3 regions of the Cupriavidus sp. USMAA2-4 genome follow, and region 3 is predicted to be linked to each of the others. Evidence: predicted binding sites of a transcription regulator. Region 3 holds the regulator's gene; each other region holds the start of a gene.
The links. Region 3 encodes sigma-54, which starts transcription at its own class of promoters, with help from an activator protein. Its sites were predicted from a motif close to TGGCANGNAANCTGCTTT; they were not measured.
Positions count from the first base shown of each region.

Region 1 (6,189 bases), on a different replicon from region 3:
CCAGGTGGGAATAGCCGTTGGGACGCGGATCGTAGAGGCCTGGCGGATTGAGGAAGGCCAGCGCGCGTGCCGGCCGGGTATCGGCCGATCCGGACGATCCGGCCGATCCGGACGATCCGGACGATCCGGCCTCGTCGAAGGAGGTGAGATGCGAGAAGGTGTCTGGCTGCATGAGGTGGCTCCTTTTTGCCATGCGCCAGGGCCCTCGACAGCGAGGCGGCCCCGGCCTAATATCCAAGAATTCCGTTGGATATTAGGCCTCCCCAGTGAATTACACAACAAATCCCTTGGATAATTCAGGGAATCCGCAGCCGTCGGATCGCATCCTCTTCTTGCTGAAAACGCGCGGACCGGCCTCGACCGCGCAGATTGCCGAGCGCCTGCAGATCACCGCCGAGGCCGCGCGCCAGCAGGTGCAGAAGCTGCTCGCGGCCGGCCTCGTCGAAGGGCGGCGCCAGGCCGCGGCCGGCGCCGGGCGCCCGCGCCAGGAATGGGCATTGAGCGCGGCCGGGCAGGCGCGCTTTCCCGACACCCACGCACAGCTCACGGTGCAGCTGATCGGCTCGATCCGCCAACTGTTCGGCGAAGCCGGGCTGGACAAGCTGATCGGGCAGCGCGAGCAGCAGGCACGCGAGGACTACACGCGCGCCTGCGCCGGCGAGGCCACGCTGCCCGAGCGCGTGCGCCGGCTCGCCGCGCTGCGCGAGGCGGAAGGCTATATGGCACGGGTCGAGCGCGACGGCGAGGATTGGCTGCTGATCGAAGACCACTGCCCGATCTGCGCCGCCGCGCAGACCTGCCAGGGCTTCTGCCGCGCCGAGCTGCAGGTGTTCCGCGAGGTGCTCGGCGCGCAGGCGCGCGTCGAGCGCGAGGAGCATCTGCTGGCCGGCGCGCGGCGCTGCGTCTACCGCGTCAGCGCCGCCGGTGAGGTGCCATGAGCGATGCTGCGAGCGATGCCAGGCGCGGCGCCATGATTTCCGGCGCCTTCAGTACGCCTTGAAGTTCGCGCTGACGCGCTGCTTGAGGTAGTCGCCCGCGCTGATCGGCGGGTACTTGCCGGCCGGTCCCGCGATGATGGCATCGCGGTTGGCCTGGCAGAAGAAGGCGATGCTGTAGCGCGCACCCATGGACTCGTGCGGCGCCGGATTCCTGACGCGGTGGAAGTTGGAAGGCAGCCGGTCGTCGCTCCAGCGCATCAGCATGTCGCCGATATTGCAGGTGATGACGGTCTCGTCGGGTTCGATCGAGGTCCATTGCTGCGCCTCCATCTCCTTGCCCGGGCAGACCTGCAGACCGCCCTGCCCGGTGCGCTGGAACAGCAACGTCAGGCAGTCGAAGTCGGTGTGGGCGCCGGCGCGCCACAGGCCGAGCTTGTCCTGGTACTCGGGCGGGATCGCATAGTAGTGCAGCAGGCGCAGCGTGCTCTGGTACTCGGGCGAGGCGGGCGCGTGCGCGCGCGTGAAGAAGTCGCTGTCGAAGCCCAGCTTGTCGGCGAAGCACGACAGCACTTTCATGCCTACCTCCCAGCACTGCGCCTCGAAGGCGAGCAGGGTGGACTGGAAGCCGGCCAGGGCTTCCTCGCCCGGCCACAGGCCGTCCATGTGCGGGCGCGTGATCTGGTAGGACTCCTTCTGGTCCGGCGTGCCGGTCGACGGCCGCACCTGGGCCTTGCTCTCCCAGCCGGCATTGAGCGCCTTCTTGAGCGGGTGGCGCGCCTTGACCGCCTCGGGCAGGGCGAAGAAGCGCTCGGTCATGGCGAAGGCCTCGTGCACCCGTGCGAGATCGATGCCGTGGTTGGCGACCTGGAAGAAGCCGACCTCGGTGGCAGCCTGCCAGAGCTGGTCGGCGATCTCGGCCTTGCGGCGCGCGAAGTCGGACAGGTCGATGCGGCGGATCTCGCGCGCATGGGTCTCGGAGCCCATGGCACCCATGCGCGACTCCTTGCGCAGCTCGGCGAGGGCCGAGCCCGCCGCTGCCGCGGTCATGGCGTCGGCATCGGCGGTGGCAAGGGAAACGGCGGGGATGGCGGTGGTCTCGTTCATATGGATTCTCCTGGTACGGGATGAGGATGGCCGGACCGCGCAGCGCCGGCCGACCGGGTACCGGGAGCAGCGTCCCGCCAGCGCGGCCGCATCGCCCCCGGGCCCCGGCGGCGGCGAACACAGTGTTCGCGGCGCGCGGACCGCAAGAGCAATTCCCGGCCTGCCGTCGCATGCCCGGCATGCACACGGCTGGTGAACGCTTCTACTCTTGCCCGGGATCAAGCAGGTTCCGGGCCAGCGCCCGGCGCGCCGTTCGCGCCCATGGCGCGCACCGCCGCGGCGCCACGCCACCTCGGCGGCGCCGCCAGCCGGTGCATGCAGCAGGCGGCCCGCACCAATCCGGCCGGCGGCGCAGCATCCACGCACCGTCAGCGCACCGTCAGCGCACCATCAGCGCACCATCAGCGCACCGCCGGCTCGCCGCTTCACCCCATGGCACGGTTCCTGCAAAAACGCTGCAGGAGTAGAAGCGTTCAGCGGCCCCGCCGCCCGGAAATTGCTCCAACGAGGTGCGACGCCGCCACCCGCCGCCGCGCGACCCCGCGCATGCCATGCCGCTTCCGGCGGCCGCACCGGTGACCGACCGTCATTCGCCACGAGGGCAAGGACCACCATGCAACGACGCTCCCTGTTACGCGCCGCCGGCGCGACCGCCCTGCTAGCCGCCACGCCGTTCGTGCGTGCCACCGGCTCGCAGCAGAAGTTCAAGTTCAACCTGGGCTGGAAGGTGGAAGCCTCCGGCGCCGGCTTCCTGCTCGCGCAGCAGCGCGGCTACTACAAGGCAGCCGGCCTGGACCTCACCATCGATACCGGCAACGGCTCGTCCTCGGCCATCAGCCTGGTGGCCGGGGGCGCCTACGACTGCGCCTCGGCCGACCTGGCCAGCATGATCGAGTTCAACGTCAACAACCCGTCCGCCGCCCTCAAGGCGGTGGCGATCCAGTACGACCTGAACCCCAACGCCATCCTGGTGCGCAAGGGCGGCCCCATCGCCCGCCCGGCCGACCTGGCCGGCAAGCGCATCCTGGGCCAGCCCTTCAATGCCTCGCGCAAGCTGTTCCCGGTGTTCGCCAAGGCGCAGGGCTTCGACGCGGCCGGGGTGCAGTGGGAAAACGTCGCGCCGGACCTCGGCGACACGCGCTTCGCCAAGGGCGACTTCGACGCCGCCGCCTACTTCTTCTTCACCGGCCTGCTCAATCTCAAGGCGCGCGGCATGGGCCCCGAACACCTGACCGTGTTCCGCTTCTCCGACTACGGCATGAAGTCCTACGGCAACGGCCTGGTGGCCAACCGCCGCGCCATGGCCGAGCCGGAGGTCCTGCGCGCCTTCGTCAAGGCGTCCACGCGCGGCTGGCTCGATGCCATCGCCGATCCCAAGGCCGGCGCCGCCGCCGTCAAGGCGCGCGAGCCGCTGGCCGACGAGACGCTCGAACTGGAGCGCCTGCGCCTGATCGTCGACGGCACCATGAAGACCCCCGACACGCGGCGCGACGGCTGGGGCGCGGCCACCACCGCGCGCCTGCAGGCCACCCTCGACGAGACTGCCGGCGCCTTCGGCCTGAAGACGGCGCCGGCCCCGGCCGACATCTGGAGCGAGCAGTTCCTGCCCGCCGCGGCCGAGCGCCGCCTCAAGGCCTGAGGGAGGGACACGCCATGGCCCTTCCCATCCTCGACCTCACCGATGCCCTCGCGCCGGGCGCGCCGCGCAGCGCCGAGGTGGCGCGCCAGCTGCGCGCGGCCGCCATGTCCAGCGGCTTCTTCTACGTGCGCCAGCACGGCGTCGATGCCGCCCAGGTGGCGCGGCAGTTCGCCCTCGCCGAGCAACTGCTCGACCTGCCCGCCGCCACCCGCGCGGCGCTGGCGATGCGCAACTCGCCCACCCTGCGCGGCTTCGAGAACCTCGGCGAGCAGACCCTGGACGAGCACGCCCGCCCCGACCTGAAAGAGAGCTTCTTCTGCGGCATGGCCTATCCGGACCAGCATCCCTATGTGCTGGCCGGCTACCAGTCCTACGGCCACAACCAGTGGCCGGCCGAACTGCCCGGGGCACCGGCGCAGTGCGAGGCCTACATCCAGGCCATGCTGGCGCTGTCGCGCCGCCTGATGCAGCTGATCGCGCTGTCGCTCGACCTGCCCGAGCACTACTTCGACCACACCAGCGACAGTCCCATGGTGACGCTGCGCATGGTCCGCTATCCGGCCCATCCGGCCGATGCCGACACGCGCACCTTCGGCGCCGGCGCCCACACCGACTGGGGCTGCGTCACGGTACTGGCCCAGGACGCGCACGGCGGCCTGGAAGTGTGCATGCCGGACGGCAGCTGGGTGGCGGCCACGCCGATCGACGGCTGCTTCGTGGTCAACCTGGGCGACATGATCCCGCGCTGGACCAACGGCCTCTACCACTCCAACCCGCACCGCGTGCGCAACGTGCATTCGGGCGGCGCGCCGCGCTATTCGATCCCCTTCTTCTACGAACCCGACTACCTGGCCCGCATCGAGCCGGTGCCGGGCGTGGTGCCGGCCGGCGAGGCCCCGCGCTTCGCGCCCTGCACCGCCGGCGAGCACCTGCGCGAGATGTACGACAAGACCTACGGCCTGCAGCGCGGCCCGGCTGCCGCCGGCCAGGCCGGACACGCCGGCGTCGCCGCAGCGGGAGAGCCCGCATGAAGCTCTGGTTCCATCTGCTGTGCCGCGACATCGAGGCCCAGTGCGGCTTCTACGGCGCGCTGCTGGCGCTGCCCGAAGCCGTGGCGAGCCGTTCGCCGATCTACCGCGCGCTGGAGGCGCCAGGCTTCCAGTTCGGCTTCAACGCCGCCCCGGCCTATGCCTTGCTGGCGCTCGAAGACCGCCGCCCGCAGGCCGGCGCGGGCGCGCCGCCGGTGGTGGCCTACCCGACGCTGATGCTGGACACCCCGCACGCGGTCGATGCCGCGGCGCGGCGCGCAACGGCGCTGGGCGGACGCCTGCGCAAGGGGCCCTATCCCACCTACTACGGGCAATGGCAGGCAGTACTGGAAGACCCCGAAGGCAACGTCTTCCGCGTCGCCTGCATCGGGCTGCCGGACGGCGTCGAGCGGCCGGCGCTGCCAGCCTGAGGCGGTGCGGCGGGCCGGCCGCCAGGGCAGGCATAGTAAGATGGCGCCCCGCCCGGCCGCGCCAGGCAGTCCTTTGCGCCACCCGCCATGCTCCGCCTCGACGATCTCGCCATCTTCGTGCTGGCCGCCGACAACGGCAGCCTGTCGGCCGCCGCGCGCGTGGCCAATATCGCGCCGGCCGCCGCCAGCGCGGCGGTCAAGCGGCTGGAGGGCGAACTGGGCGTGCGGCTGCTGGCGCGCTCCACGCGCAGCCTGGGCCTGACGCAGGAAGGCGAACGCTACCTGGCACACGCGCGCCGCGCGCTGGCCGACCTCGATGCCGGCCGCGACGCGCTCGCCCAAGGACGCCAGGCCATCGGCGGCGAGGTCTCGCTGTCGATCCCCTCGGACCTCGGCCGCCACGTGCTGGCGCCCTGGCTGGATGCCTTCCAGCAGGCCCACCCCGCGGTCTCGCTGCACGTGCGCATCGGCGACCGCCTGGTCGACATGTTCCGCCAGCGCGTGGACGCCGTGGTGCGCTACGGCGTGCCCGACGACTCCTCGCTGGTGGCGCTGCCGCTGGCGCCGGACAACCGGCGCGTGCTGGTGGCCGCGCCGGCCTACTTCGCGCGCCACGGCAAACCCGCCACCCCGGACGCGCTGCGCGAGCACAACTGCCTGCGCTTCGCCCTGAGCGACGCCACCCACGACCACTGGACCTTCCACTCGGGCGCGCACACCCGCGTGGTCAAGGTGGCCGGCAACCGCGCCAGCGACGACGGCGAACTGGTGCGGCGCTGGGCGGTAGGCGGGCACGGCATCGCCTACAAGTCGCGGCTGGACGTGCTGGCCGACCTGCGCGCCGGCCGCCTGCAGGCCGCGCTCGAGGACTGGCAGCCGGAAGCCGCGCCGCTGCACCTGATCTGCACCCACCGCCTGGCGCTGTCGCCCACGCTGGCCAGCCTGCGCGACTTCCTGCAGGCACGCATCCGGGCCTACCTGGCGGAGGGCCCACGGTGAACACTGTGGGCCAGGTGGACGAGGTTGGCTCTGCGGCGCCTGGCGCGCCG
Region 1 is NZ_CP017749.1:3,423,175-3,429,363, forward strand. It holds gene BKK79_RS34905 (RidA family protein) at 1-172, opposite strand, end outside; gene BKK79_RS34910 (helix-turn-helix transcriptional regulator) at 267-938, shown strand; gene BKK79_RS34915 (isopenicillin N synthase family dioxygenase) at 987-1,985, opposite strand; gene BKK79_RS34920 (ABC transporter substrate-binding protein) at 2,656-3,681, shown strand; gene BKK79_RS34925 (isopenicillin N synthase family dioxygenase) at 3,696-4,712, shown strand; gene BKK79_RS34930 (glyoxalase/bleomycin resistance/extradiol dioxygenase family protein) at 4,709-5,140, shown strand; gene BKK79_RS34935 (LysR family transcriptional regulator) at 5,228-6,139, shown strand.
Region 1: a site for sigma-54 is predicted at 2,262-2,279, ahead of BKK79_RS34915 (isopenicillin N synthase family dioxygenase). Genes of this name have one in related genera too.

Region 2 (6,189 bases), on a different replicon from region 3:
TCGAGGCTCAGGACACCGCCGAGGCCGGCAGGTCCGCGCTGCAGCTCGGGTGTTCGGCGTCGTGGTCGTGCGGATGCAGCGCGCCGGGCACCTTGCAGCTGTCGAGTCCGCCGGCGCTCAGCCAGGCGGCGGTGGCCTCGGCCGCGCGATCGATCAGTTCGCCGCAGCGGCTGTAGTCGTAGGGCGAGACATCGAGCGGGCACAGCGGCGGCACCACGCTGATGCGGGCCACGTCCGACCAGCGTTCGAGGTCGTGCACGAGCTGGCGCGCTACCAGCAGCGACAGGGCGTTGAAGGCGTGTTCGATGGCGCCGCGCGGTTCGCGCCGCTGCGCGCAGGCGAAGCCGGCCGGCAGCACCAGCACGCGGGTGGCGCCCAGCCGGACCGCGGTGGAAACCGGGGTGTTGTTGGCCACGCCGCCGTCGATCAGCGCGCGCCCGTCCACCCGCACGGGTGGGAACACGCCGGGGATGGCGGCGCTGGCCAGCACCGCATCGACCAGGCTGCCGGACGACAGCACGACTTCCTCGCCGCTGTGCATGTCGGTGGCCACCACATGCAGCGGCACCGCCGCGTTCTCGATGCGGGCGTTGCCGAAATGGAGTGCCAGCAGGCGCTGCAGCGCGGTGGACTCCACCAGGTGCCCGCGCCGTCCGCCGAACATGCCCAGCAGGTTGCGCCAGGACCATGGCATCACATCGTCGCGCCGCACGCCGCGCCAGAGCGCTTCCAGGCGCGACGTTCCCTCGGCGTGGGGATGGCAGGCGAAATAGGCGCAGTTGATGGCGCCGGCCGAGGCCCCGACGACGAAGTCGGGGATCAGGCCGGAGGCCACCAGCTCGCGCAGCATGCCGGCCTCGACGGCGCCGAGGCTGCCGCCGCCGGCGAAAACGAAGGCTGTCTTGTCCATGGCGTATTGCGATGCAGCAGATCGCAGTGGGAGAGGTCTGCGACTAGGGTATATCGTGCGCGCGCCGACGGCCAGTGTCCGGCACCCGGAGGCGCCGGCACCGCGATGGCACATAATGTGCATAGCCATGTGGAAAAATGGTACGCCCGCCAGCAGAGCGGCGCGAAGAGAGGAGACGATGAGCAGTTCTACCGACAATTTCTCGGCCACCATGCGCGATGGCCTGTCCAACCTCGCCCGCCGGCTGCGTTTCGCCATGAAGGAGGGGTCGATCTGGCTGGGCGAGCAGCGCATGATCCTGCTGCATACGGCGGCGCTGGGCGCCCTGCGCAAGGAATTGGTGGATACCCTCGGCATGGAGCGTGCGCGCGGCCTGTTCATGCGCATGGGCTTCCATTCCGGGCTGCGCGATGCCGAACTGGCCAAGACCATGCGCTCGGGCCACAGCGACTTCGGCATGCTCGAGATGGGGCCCTGCCTGCACACCATCGAGGGCGTGGTCAGGGTGACGCCGCTGACCGTGGACATCAATATCGCCGCCGGGGTCTACCACGGCGAATTCCTCTGGGAAGACTCCTTCGAGGGCGATGTGCACCGGCAGATGTTCGGCGTGGCGCAGGCGCCGGTGTGCTGGATGCAGATCGGCTACGCCACCGGCTATACCTCGGCGCTGATGGGCAAGACCATCCTCTACCGCGAACTGGAATGCGTGGGCTGCGGCCAGCCCCACTGCCGCATCCTGGGCAAGCCGCTGGAGCAGTGGGAGGACGGCGAGGCCGAGCTGGCGCTGTACCAGCCCGACCCGGTCATCGACACCATCCTGGCCTTGCAGAGCGAAGTGGAGCAATTGCGTGCCCTGCAGCGCGCCAATGACCAGCCCGCCGACCTGGTGGGCGGCTCGCCGGGCTTCCGCGCCGCCTGGAACCTGCTGCAGCGCGCCGCCGGCAGCAGCGTGACGGTGCTGCTGCTGGGGGAGACCGGGGTCGGCAAGGAGCGCTTCGCGCAAGCCCTGCACGGCGTCAGCGCGCGAGCCGACAAGCCCTTCGTGGCGGTGAACTGCGCCGCCATCCCCGACGAACTGATCGAGTCCGAGCTGTTCGGCGTGGAGAAGGGCGCCTTCACCGGCGCCCACCAGTCGCGTGCCGGCCGCTTCGAGCGTGCTCACGGCGGCACCCTGTTCCTGGACGAACTGGGCGAGCTGTCCGCCTCGGCGCAGTCCAAGCTGCTGCGCGTGCTGCAGGAGGGTGAGGTAGAGCGCGTCGGCGGCAACGAGGCGCGCAAGGTCGACGTGCGCCTGGTCGCCGCCACCAATGTGGACCTGGCCGAGGCGGTCAGGCAGGGCACCTTCCGCAAGGACCTGTACTACCGGCTCAACGTCTACCCGGTCACGATTCCGCCGCTGCGCGAGCGGCTGGACGACATCCGGCTGCTGGCGGAGCGCTTCATCGCGCGCTACGGCGCGCGCCATGGCAAGAAGATCCTCGGCATCACCGATCGCGCGCTGGCCGAGCTGCGCCGCTACGACTGGCCGGGCAATGTGCGCGAACTGGAGAACGTGATCGAGCGCGGCGTGATCCTGGCGGCCAACGGCGGCCAGATCAGCGCCGAGCAATTGTTCCTGCCCGGCACCGAAGCGCCGGCCGGGGTCGACACCACGCCCAGGCTGGGCGAGCAGGGCGCGCTGCCCGGCCTGCGCGAAGCCGCGGTGCATGGCCTGCTGGACTATATGGCCGAGAACGGCCTGGCGCTGGGCGAGGTGGAAAGCGTGCTGATGGAGGCTGCCATGCAGCGCGCCGACGGCAACCTGAGCCAGGCGGCGCGGCTGCTCGGGCTGACGCGGCCCCAGCTGGCGTACCGATGGAAGACGCGCGGCACGCGCGGGTGAGGGGAGCAGGCCGGCGCGGCGCGAACCCCGACGCGCATGCCGTAGCCGGCGAGATGCACCAACACCAATCGCCAAGCACACGGTCTTGGCTCCCTCTCCCCGCACGAAGAGGGTTGAGGAGAGGGGTGGTCTAGCGAGGCGTCGCATCGAGCGAAGCCCTCGGTGCGATCCTGCACGCGGGCACGGAAACGAAGCCGACGGTGCGATCCCGCCCGTCACGGCATAGCCAGTGCCTGCCCTCTCCCCGGCCCCGCTCCCGCAAGCGGGAGCGGGGAGACAGCCGCCACGGCGCAGCCCGTATCGCTCCGTCCGGAGCCAGCCGCCCCCCACGCATTCCTCCGATTTGATCATTTGATGCATCCCGCACGTCAGCGCTGCGCCGGGTCCGGCGCGGCGCGGCCTGGCGATGCTGCGCCGCGTTCCGCCGTGCGGCCCGGCAGCTGAGCGCCCGGGCCCTTTTGGCAGGGCTTCGTTGTTGCGATGCGCAAGTACGGCGGCGGCAGCGGCCGCTGCCCGCAAACGGCCGCCTGGCGCGGCTTTTGATCATTTGATCAAGTGCGCGGCGGAGCTTGATGAATTGATCGAGCGGTGGCGCAGCGATCTCTCCGGGTTTGTACGGAGATGGGCCGGGCGTGGCATCGCCATCTGTGCCGCAAACGCTGATCTGGCGTGCCTTTGCGCGGGCTGGCACGGTCTTCGCAATAGTCCGGGCAAGCACAACGCGATGCGGCACGGCAGCACGCGGATGCCACGCACCTGGAGACGCCATGATCAATCAATCGGTCCCGCTGTTCGAAGCCACGCCGCGCTACGTGCGCGTGGAAGGCCGCACGCCGGAGGGCTTCGTGCTGTTCGCCTTCAGCGTCGCCGATCCCGACCTGAACGTCGAACTCATCCTGCCGGAGCCGATGTTCGAAGCCTTCTGCAGCGCCAACCATGTGCGCTTCCTGCCGGCAGAGGCGGCCTCCGTCGATAGCGGCGAGGACGCCTAGCAGGCACCCACCGGGCACACACGACGGGCCGCCAGAGCCCCCACCGCCGGCGCACCCGCGCCGGCACCACGATACAAACCAGGAGACAACGCGATGCAAGTCGATATCAAGACGCAGCAGATCCAGCCGCTGCGCCAGACCTACGGCCACGTGGCGCGGCGCTTCGGCGACAAGCCGGCCTCGCGCTACCAGGAGGCGACCTACGACGTCCAGTCCGAGGTCAACTTCCACTACCGCCCGACCTGGGCGCCGCAGTTCGAGCTGTACGACAAGCGCCGCACCGCCATCGAGATGGCGGACTGGTATGCGCTGAAGGACCCGCGCCAGTACTACTACGGCGCCTACGTCGGTATGCGCGGGCGCCAGCAGGAAGCGGCCGAGAAGAACTTCGCCTTCGTCGAGAAGCGCGGGCTGCTGCAGGCGCTGCCGCTGGAATGGCGCGAGCGCCTGACCGATGGCCTGCTGCCGCTGCGCCACGTGGAATGGGCGGCGAACATGAACAACTTCTACTGCGCCGACTATGGCTGGGGCACGGCCATCACGCAGGCCTGCACCTACTGCGCGATGGACCGGCTGGGCATCGCCCAGTACCTGTCGCGCATCGGCCTGCTGCTGGACGGCAACACGGGTGCTGCGCTGGAGCGGGCGCGCGCGGCCTGGCTGGAGAGCGAGGCATGGCAGCCGCTGCGCCGCTTCGTCGAACACAGCTTCGTCATCGAGGACTGGTTCCAGACCTTCGTCACGCAGAACCTGGCGCTCGACGGGCTGCTCTATCCGCTCGTCTACCAGCATGCCGACGCGGCCATCGTGCGCGCCTGCGGCACCGGGCTGGCCGTGGTGACCGAGTTCATGAACGACTGGCGCGACGAGCACGTGCGCTGGGTCGACGCGGTGGTGCAGACGGCGGCCGCCGAGTCCGAGGCCAACCGCGCGCTGCTGTCGCGCTGGGCCGCCGAGGCACGCGCGCAGGCGGCCGAGGCGCTGCGGCCGGTGGCGGCCATCCTGCTGGGGGGCGAAGGAGAGCAGGCGATCGCCCTGTGCCTCGAACAATTCGACGCCCGGCTGGCCAAGCTCGGCGTGGCCGCCTGAGGAGAATGCCATGAGCGCCAACGTCTACATCGCCCTGCAGAACAACGACGACACCCGTCCCATCATCGAGGCCATCGCCGAGGCCAACCCGCTCGCCGTGGTGTCGCAGTTCCCCGCCATGGTCAAGATCGACGCCCCGGGGCGCCTGACCATCGTGCGCGAGCTGGTGGCCGACAAGCTCGGCCGCGACTGGGACCTGCAGGAGATCCACCTGAACCTGATCTCGCTGTCCGGCAACATCGACGAGACCGACGAAGCCTTCACGCTGCACTGGAGCGCCTGAGCACGGCTCGGCGCCCCGCACACAAGCAACGGCAACCACACGCCATAGCAGAGCATACGGAGACATCATGGACGCACGCAAGAAGCTCAACCTGCGCGAGAAGTACGCGACGATGACGCGCGACCTCGGCTGGGAGACCACCTACGAGCCGATGGACAAGGTCTTTCCCTTCGACAAGTACGAAGGCATCAAGATCCACGACTGGGACAAGTGGGAGGATCCCTTCCGCATGACCATGGACGCGTACTGGAAGTACCAGTCGGAGAAGGAGCGCAAGCTGTACGCGATCATCGACTCCTTCGTGCAGAACAACGGCCACCTCAACGTCTCGGACGCGCGCTACCTGAATGCGCTGCGGCTGTTCCTGACCGGCGTGACGCCGCTGGAGTATGCCGCGCACCGCGGCTATGCCCACCTGGGGCGCCATTTCCGCGGCGCCGGCGCGCGCGTCGCGGCGCAGATGCAATCGATCGACGAGCTGCGCCACGCGCAGACCCAGCTGCACACGCTGTCGGTCTACAACAAGTACTTCCACGGCTTCGGCGAGTGGCGCCACATGCATGACCGCGTCTGGTACCTGTCGGTGCCCAAGTCCTACTTCGAGGACGCAATGAGCGCGGGGCCGTTCGAGTTCATCACCGCGATCTCGTTCTCGTTCGAGTACGTGCTGACCAACCTGCTGTTCATGCCCTTCATGTCGGGCGCCGCCTACAACGGCGACATGGCCACAGTGACCTTCGGCTTCTCCGCGCAGTCGGACGAGTCGCGCCACATGACGCTGGGCCTGGAGGTGGTCAAGTTCCTGTGCGAGCAGGACCCGGACAACATCCCGATCCTGCAGAAGTGGCTCGACAAATGGTTCTGGCGCGGCTTCCGCCTGCTGACGCTGGTCGGCATGATGATGGACTACATGCTGCCGCGCCGCGTGATGTCCTGGGCCGAGGCCTGGGAGATGTACTTCGAGCAGGCCGGCGGGGCGCTCTTCAAGGACCTGGAGCGCTACGGCCTGCGCCTGCCCAAGTACCACGAC
Region 2 is NZ_CP017749.1:3,487,079-3,493,267, reverse strand. It holds gene BKK79_RS35230 (patatin-like phospholipase family protein) at 8-910, opposite strand; gene poxR (phenol degradation transcriptional regulator PoxR) at 1,089-2,795, shown strand; gene BKK79_RS35220 (phenol hydroxylase subunit) at 3,563-3,787, shown strand; gene BKK79_RS35215 (aromatic/alkene monooxygenase hydroxylase subunit beta) at 3,881-4,876, shown strand; gene BKK79_RS35210 (MmoB/DmpM family protein) at 4,887-5,159, shown strand; gene BKK79_RS35205 (aromatic/alkene/methane monooxygenase hydroxylase/oxygenase subunit alpha) at 5,227-6,189, shown strand, end outside.
Region 2: a site for sigma-54 is predicted at 3,481-3,498, ahead of BKK79_RS35220 (phenol hydroxylase subunit). Genes of this name have one in related genera too.

Region 3 (6,189 bases):
CGCACCGCCGTCTCGCCGAAGATGGTCTTGATGTCGAGCAGGCCCAGGCCGCGCACCTCGAGCAGGTTCTGCAGCAATGGCGGGCAGCGTCCTTCGACGAAGTCCGGACCCAGGCGCACGAAGTCGACCGCGTCATCGGCCACCAGGCCGTGGCCGCGCGAGATCAGTTCCAGGCCCAGTTCGCTCTTGCCCAGGCCGGATTCGCCCATGATCAGCACGCCCATGCCGAGAATGTCGAGGAATACCCCGTGCATGGTCACGCGCGGCGCCGAGATGCGCGACAGGTAGAGGCGCAGGTGGTCGATCACGGCCGCCGAGGATACCGGCGTGGTGAACAGCGGTGTGGAAGAGCGCGTGCAGCGCAGTTCCAGGTCGGGCGGTGGCTCCATGCCGTCGGCGACCACCAGGAAGGGCGGCTCGAGCAGGATCAGCTCGCCCATCTGCCGCTTGCGCATCTCGTCGTCCAGCCGCTGGTAGTAGGTGATCTCGGGTTTGCCGAGGACCTGGATGCGGTTGGGGTGGATCAGGTTCAGGTGGCCCACGAGGTCGGCGGCCGAGGTGGCTTCGCGGGCGAAATCCACGTCGAAGGCGCGATCCGCCCCCTCGAGACCCGCCACCCATGAGAGTTTGAGGTCGGCTGCGTTGTCGTCGAAGATGGACTGGGAAGAAACGCCGGTGAGTTCCATGCGGGGGAGTCTGGTGGGGCTGGAAAGCGCTAGGACCCGCCGCCGGTGCCTTGGCCCGCGCCTGCGGGCGGAGCGCCGGTCAGGGATGCCATTCGGTCAGGAGCTGGTGCACGGCTTCGGGCGTCGGCAGGGTGGCCAGGCCTTCGCGCATGTCGCGGTCGGACAGCAACTGGGCGATCTCCGACAGGATCTCGAGATGTTGCTGGGTGGCCTGCTCGGGTACCAGCAGGAAGATCAGCAGCGACACCGGCTTGCCGTCGGGCGATTCGAATGGGATCGGCTCGGCCAGACGCATGAAGGCGGCCAGCGGTTGCTTCAGGCCCTTGATGCGGCCATGCGGGATGGCCACGCCCGCGCCCAGCCCGGTCGAGCCCAGCGACTCGCGCGCGAACAGGTTGTCGGTGACCGTGGCCCGCGCCACGCCATGGTTGTTCTCGAAGAGGAGTCCGGCCTGTTCGAAGACGCGCTTCTTGCTGGTGACGCTGACGTCGAGTGTGATGTTGCCTGGCGGCAGCAATTTGGCCAAACGGTTCATGGCAGGTGCGCAGGGATTCCAGATAAGCGGCCCGGTGCGCTGCGCGCCCGGCCGGGTCAAAGAGGCGGAATATCCGCTCGCTCCGCCGGTCGGGCGCCGGCATGCGGAGTATCGGACCATTATAGAGCAGCCCGCCCGCCTTCTTGTGCGGCGCGCAAGCCGCGGTCCCGGCGGTAGCGGCGACTCATGTATTGGAGAGCATACACTGCGTCGCGCCACTTGCGAACTCCCCCGGACGAGGGCGTGTACGGGGCGTGCACGCGAGCCGGTCCGCCAAAAGCAAAAAACCGCGCTTTATGCGCGGTTCGTGGTCTGGCCCTTGTGCTGGTGGCCGACGGGCGGCCTCAAGGCAGATCAGGCAGATTGTTCTTATTGTTTTCTCTGGCTATTGCTGCATCTGTGCGGCAGCCATCTGGTACTTCACGGATTCCCGGTCGTGGCTCTGCACGCGGTCCTTGTACCGGATGACCTGACGGTCCAGCTTGTCGACCAGTGCGTCGATCGCCGCATACAGGTCTTCGTGGTGCGCCTCGACGAAGATGTCCTTGCCCTTCAGATGCAGATTGATTTCCGCGTACTGACGCCTGTCCTTTTCCTTGTGGTTGTCGACAGAGAGCAGCACGCTAACGCCGATGACTTGATCGAAATGCCTGACGATACGCTCCAGCTTCGTTTCCACGTACTCACGCAGGGGTGGCGTGATGTCCAGGTGGTGTCCACTGATCTTGAAGTTCATAGCGCTTCTCCTTCTGAAAGAGCCACACCAGGCAGGCGATGCGGCTCGGCTACAAAGACTTGCGGAGATTGACTGCCGGGATCTTCAGCGCTTCTCGGTACTTGGCGACCGTCCGGCGCGCCACGACGAAGCCCTGATCGCCCAGCAATTCGGCAATTCGGCTGTCGGACAGGGGATTCTTCGGGTCTTCGGCTCCTATCAGTTGCTTGATCAAGGCTCGGATAGCCGTTGATGAAGCAGCGCCGCCCGTTTCCGTGGACACATGGCTGCCGAAGAAGTACTTCAGCTCGAAAGTGCCCATGGGGGTGGCCATGTATTTGTTAGTCGTCACCCGAGAGATGGTTGACTCGTGTAATCCCAGTGTATCGGCAATCTCCCGCAAAACCAAGGGGCGCATCGCAATTTCACCGTGGCTGAAGAAGTTCTTTTGACGCTCGACAATGGCCTGTGCGACACGCAGGATGGTGTCGAAGCGCTGCTGGATGTTCTTGATCAGCCAGCGGGCTTCCTGCAGTTTCTGCTGCAGGCCGGCGGCACCGGATTCGCCCTTGGCGCCGCGCAGGATCTGCGCGTACATGTCGTTGATGCGCAGGCGCGGCATCACGTCGGGATTGAGTTGGGCGATCCAGCCACTGCCGCTCTTGCGCACGAACACGTCGGGCACGACGAAGTCGGCCTGCGGACGGTTGTAGGCGTGGCCCGGATACGGTGCCAGCGAGCGGATCAGGTCATGTGCTGCCTTCAGCGCCGTCTCGTCCACCTGCAGCGCCTTCTTCAAGCGCGTGTAATCGCGCGCGGCCAGCAGTTCCAGGTGGTGGTTGACGATGCCCAGCGCCAGCTCGCGCTGCGGATGCGACAGCCGCCGCAGCTGCAGCGCCAGGCATTCGGCCGCATTGCGCGCTCCCACGCCGGGTGGATCGAAGCTCTGCAGCAGGGCCAGCATGGCCTGCACTTCCTCGATCTCGAACTCCAGCTCTTCGGGCAGCTCTTCGCAGATCTCCTCGAGCGTGGCGCTGAGGTAGCCGTCGTCGTCGAGCGACTCGATCAGGAAGATGGCCAGGCCCTTGTCGCGCGCCGAGATCTTCAGCGGCGCGAGCTGTTCCATCAGGTGCTCGCGCAGGGTCGGCTCGGCGTCGCGCAGTTGCAGCGGCGCCTTCTCGTCTTCGTCGCCCTGGGGGCGACGCGCGAAGTCGTCCAGGCTCCAGTCGCTGCCGTAGTCGTCGGCGCCGTCGCCGAAGCGCTCTTCATCGCCGCCGCCCTCGTCGCTGCGTGCCTCGCCATTGCCCTGCGCTTCGGCCGGGGCCGGCGCGGGTGCGCTCTGCACGTTGATGCTGCCATCGGCGGCCACCCGCAGCGGGCTCTCGATCCAATCGTTTTCGCGCTCGAGGAGAGGGTTTTCGATCAGGGCCTGCTCGACTTCCTGCTGCAGTTCGAGCGTGGAAAGCTGCAACAGCCGGATCGACTGCTGAAGCTGTGGCGTCAGTGCGAGATGCTGGGAAAGGCGGAGCTGAAGCGAAGGTTTCATGCGGCCTATTCTATGCCCATCCGCAGCGCGATGGAACGAAAATTGCTAACGTTCCTGCCGCTTTGTCGCGGTCCCGCGCCGGCGAGGCGCGGCCACCGCATCACATGCGGAAGTTCTCGCCTAGGTAGACCCGGCGCACCGATTCGTTGGCGATGATTTCCTGCGGGCGGCCCTCGGCCAGCACCGCGCCCTCGCTGATGATGTAGGCGTGGTCGCAGATGCCCAGCGTCTCGCGCACATTGTGGTCGGTGATCAGCACGCCGATGTTGCGCGCCTTGAGGAAGCTGACGATACGCTGGATCTCGCCCACCGCGATCGGGTCGACACCGGCGAACGGTTCGTCGAGCAGGATGAAGCGCGGGGCCGAAGCCAGCGCGCGCGCGATTTCCACGCGCCGGCGCTCGCCGCCCGACAGCGACAGCGCGGGATTCTGGCGCAGGTGGGCGATCTGCAGGTCGTCGAGCAGCGCGTCCAGGCGGCGCTCGATCTCCTGCGCCGACAGCGGCTTGCCGTCGACGATCTGCAGCTCCAGCACCGCGCGGATGTTCTCCTCGACGTTGAGCTTGCGGAACACCGAGGCCTCCTGCGGCAGGTAGGACAGGCCCATGCGCGCGCGCTCGTGGATGGCCAGGCCGCTCAGGTGCAGGCCGTCGAGCACGATGTCGCCTTCGTCCAGCGCCACCAGGCCGACGATCATGTAGAAGGAGGTGGTCTTGCCGGCGCCGTTGGGCCCCAGCAGGCCGACCACCTCGCCGCTCTTGACGTCGAGCGAGACGTCCTTGACCACCGTGCGCGAGCCATAGCGCTTCTTCAGGTGGCGTACCGTCAGCGTGCTGCCGCCGGCGGACTGGCCGTTGCTGGCGGTGGCGGCGGGGGCGGTCTGGGTATCGGTCATGAGGGCAGTGCGTTGGGAGCGCCTGGCGCGCTGGATGCGTTGCGTTCGGCTGGGTTCAGGACTTGGACGGCGCGGGTGCGGGCTTCAGCTCCAGCGGCGGCGCTGCCGGCGCGCTGGCCGGCTGGCGCGGCGAGAGCACGGCGCGCACGCGTCCCGAGGAGGTCACCGCGCCTTTGTCGCCGCTGCTGCTGGCCGTGTAGTACTCGTTGTTGCTGTCGTAGGTGATCACGGCGCCGCGGATCTCGTCGATCTGCTTGCCGCCCGCCAGGCGCGCCATGCGGGCCTGGCCGATCAGCTTGGAGATGCCTTGCTTGCCGTCGTACTCGATGCGGTCGCCCCAGCCGTCGATGTACTCGTCGACGTTGTCGCGCTTCTGGCGGATATAGGCGAGCTTGCCCGGCTTGGCCGTGGCGATGGCGTACTGGTAGCCCTCGGGGTCGGTGCGCAGCTCGGCGGCGTCCGACTTCAGCACCATGGTGCCCTTGGTCAGGACCACGTTGCCGGTCAGCGTGTAGACCTGCTTGACGTCATCGTAGCTGGCGTTGTCGGCCTCGAGCACCAGCGGCTTGTCGCGGTCGGCGCGCTCGGCGTGGGCGGCCGGCGCCAGGCAGAGCGCGGCGGCCGCGGCCAGCAGGGCAGGCGAAATCCGGGCGCGGAACCACGTCTTCAAGGCAGGCATCATGATGGTGAGCGGATGGAGAAAGCGGCGGCTGCGGGTTGCCGCGCGCGGTTGCATGACTTAGGACCTCGGCGCGGGCGCGCCGCGCGGGGTGGTGACGATAGTGCCGCGCACGTTGCCGAACAATTGTACTTCGCGCGTGACGTTGTTGAAGAGCAGGCCGTTGGCGTTCATCACGGAGACGCCGCGGGTGAGCTGCACCGGCTTGTCGGTCTTCACGAGATCGTCGTTGACGAGGATCCGGAAGTACTCGGAGGCCGCGCTCATCTGCGGGTCCTGCGCCGGGTCGGGACCCTGCGCCCGCACGATGAGGCCGTTGTCGTAGAGGTCGATGATCGAGCCGTCCGCGTTCATCTTGCCGCGGTCGGCGCGGCCGCTCACCGGCGGGCGGCCCGGATCGTAGGAGCGCATCGCGGGGCGGGCGAACTCGTAGGTCTGGTCGTCCTCGAAGTGCACCATCTTGTCGCCGTTGAAGCGCAACTTGGTGTCGCCGTTCACGTCGAGCTCGGTGGCCGCGAAGCGGTCCATGTAGTAGTCGGGCTCGTGGCGTGCTGTCTTCGGGCCGGTCGCGGCTTCGCGCGGCGAGTTGATCTGCACGAGCCAGAACGTGCTGCCGGCGACCACCGCCATCAGCAGCATGGGCAGCGCGCGCATGGCGAGCCGGCTGAGGGAAGACAGGATGGATTGCATGGGCGCCCGACGTGCCTCAGATGACCTTGGCGCGGGTCAGGTCGTGGATGTGCAGCGCGCCGACCAGGCGCCCGCCCTCGTCCACCACCAGCAGCTGGTTGATGCGGTTGGCTTCCATCAGCTGTACCGCCTCGACCGCCAGCCGGTCCGGGCCGATGCTGCGCGGATTACGGTGCATGACGTCGCCGATCGGCACCGTCTTCCAGTCGCGCGGGGTCTCCAGCAGGCGGCGCAGGTCGCCGTCGGTGAAGACGCCGATGGCGCGGCCGTCGGCGTCGACCACCGCGGTCATGGCCATGCCTTTGCGCGTGATTTCCATCAGCGCCTGTGCCAGCGGCGTGCTTTCGCGTACCTCGGGCACGGCATTGCCGCTGCGCATCACGTCGCGCACATGGGTCAGCAGCTTGCGCCCGAGCGCCCCGCCCGGGTGCGAGCGGGCGAAG
Region 3 is NZ_CP017748.1:1,968,661-1,974,849, reverse strand. It holds gene hprK (HPr(Ser) kinase/phosphatase) at 1-686, opposite strand, end outside; gene ptsN (PTS IIA-like nitrogen regulatory protein PtsN) at 766-1,221, opposite strand; gene hpf (ribosome hibernation-promoting factor, HPF/YfiA family) at 1,607-1,957, opposite strand; gene BKK79_RS08610 (RNA polymerase factor sigma-54) at 2,007-3,482, opposite strand; gene lptB (LPS export ABC transporter ATP-binding protein) at 3,583-4,377, opposite strand; gene lptA (lipopolysaccharide transport periplasmic protein LptA) at 4,433-5,059, opposite strand; gene lptC (LPS export ABC transporter periplasmic protein LptC) at 5,117-5,746, opposite strand; gene BKK79_RS08590 (KpsF/GutQ family sugar-phosphate isomerase) at 5,763-6,189, opposite strand, start outside.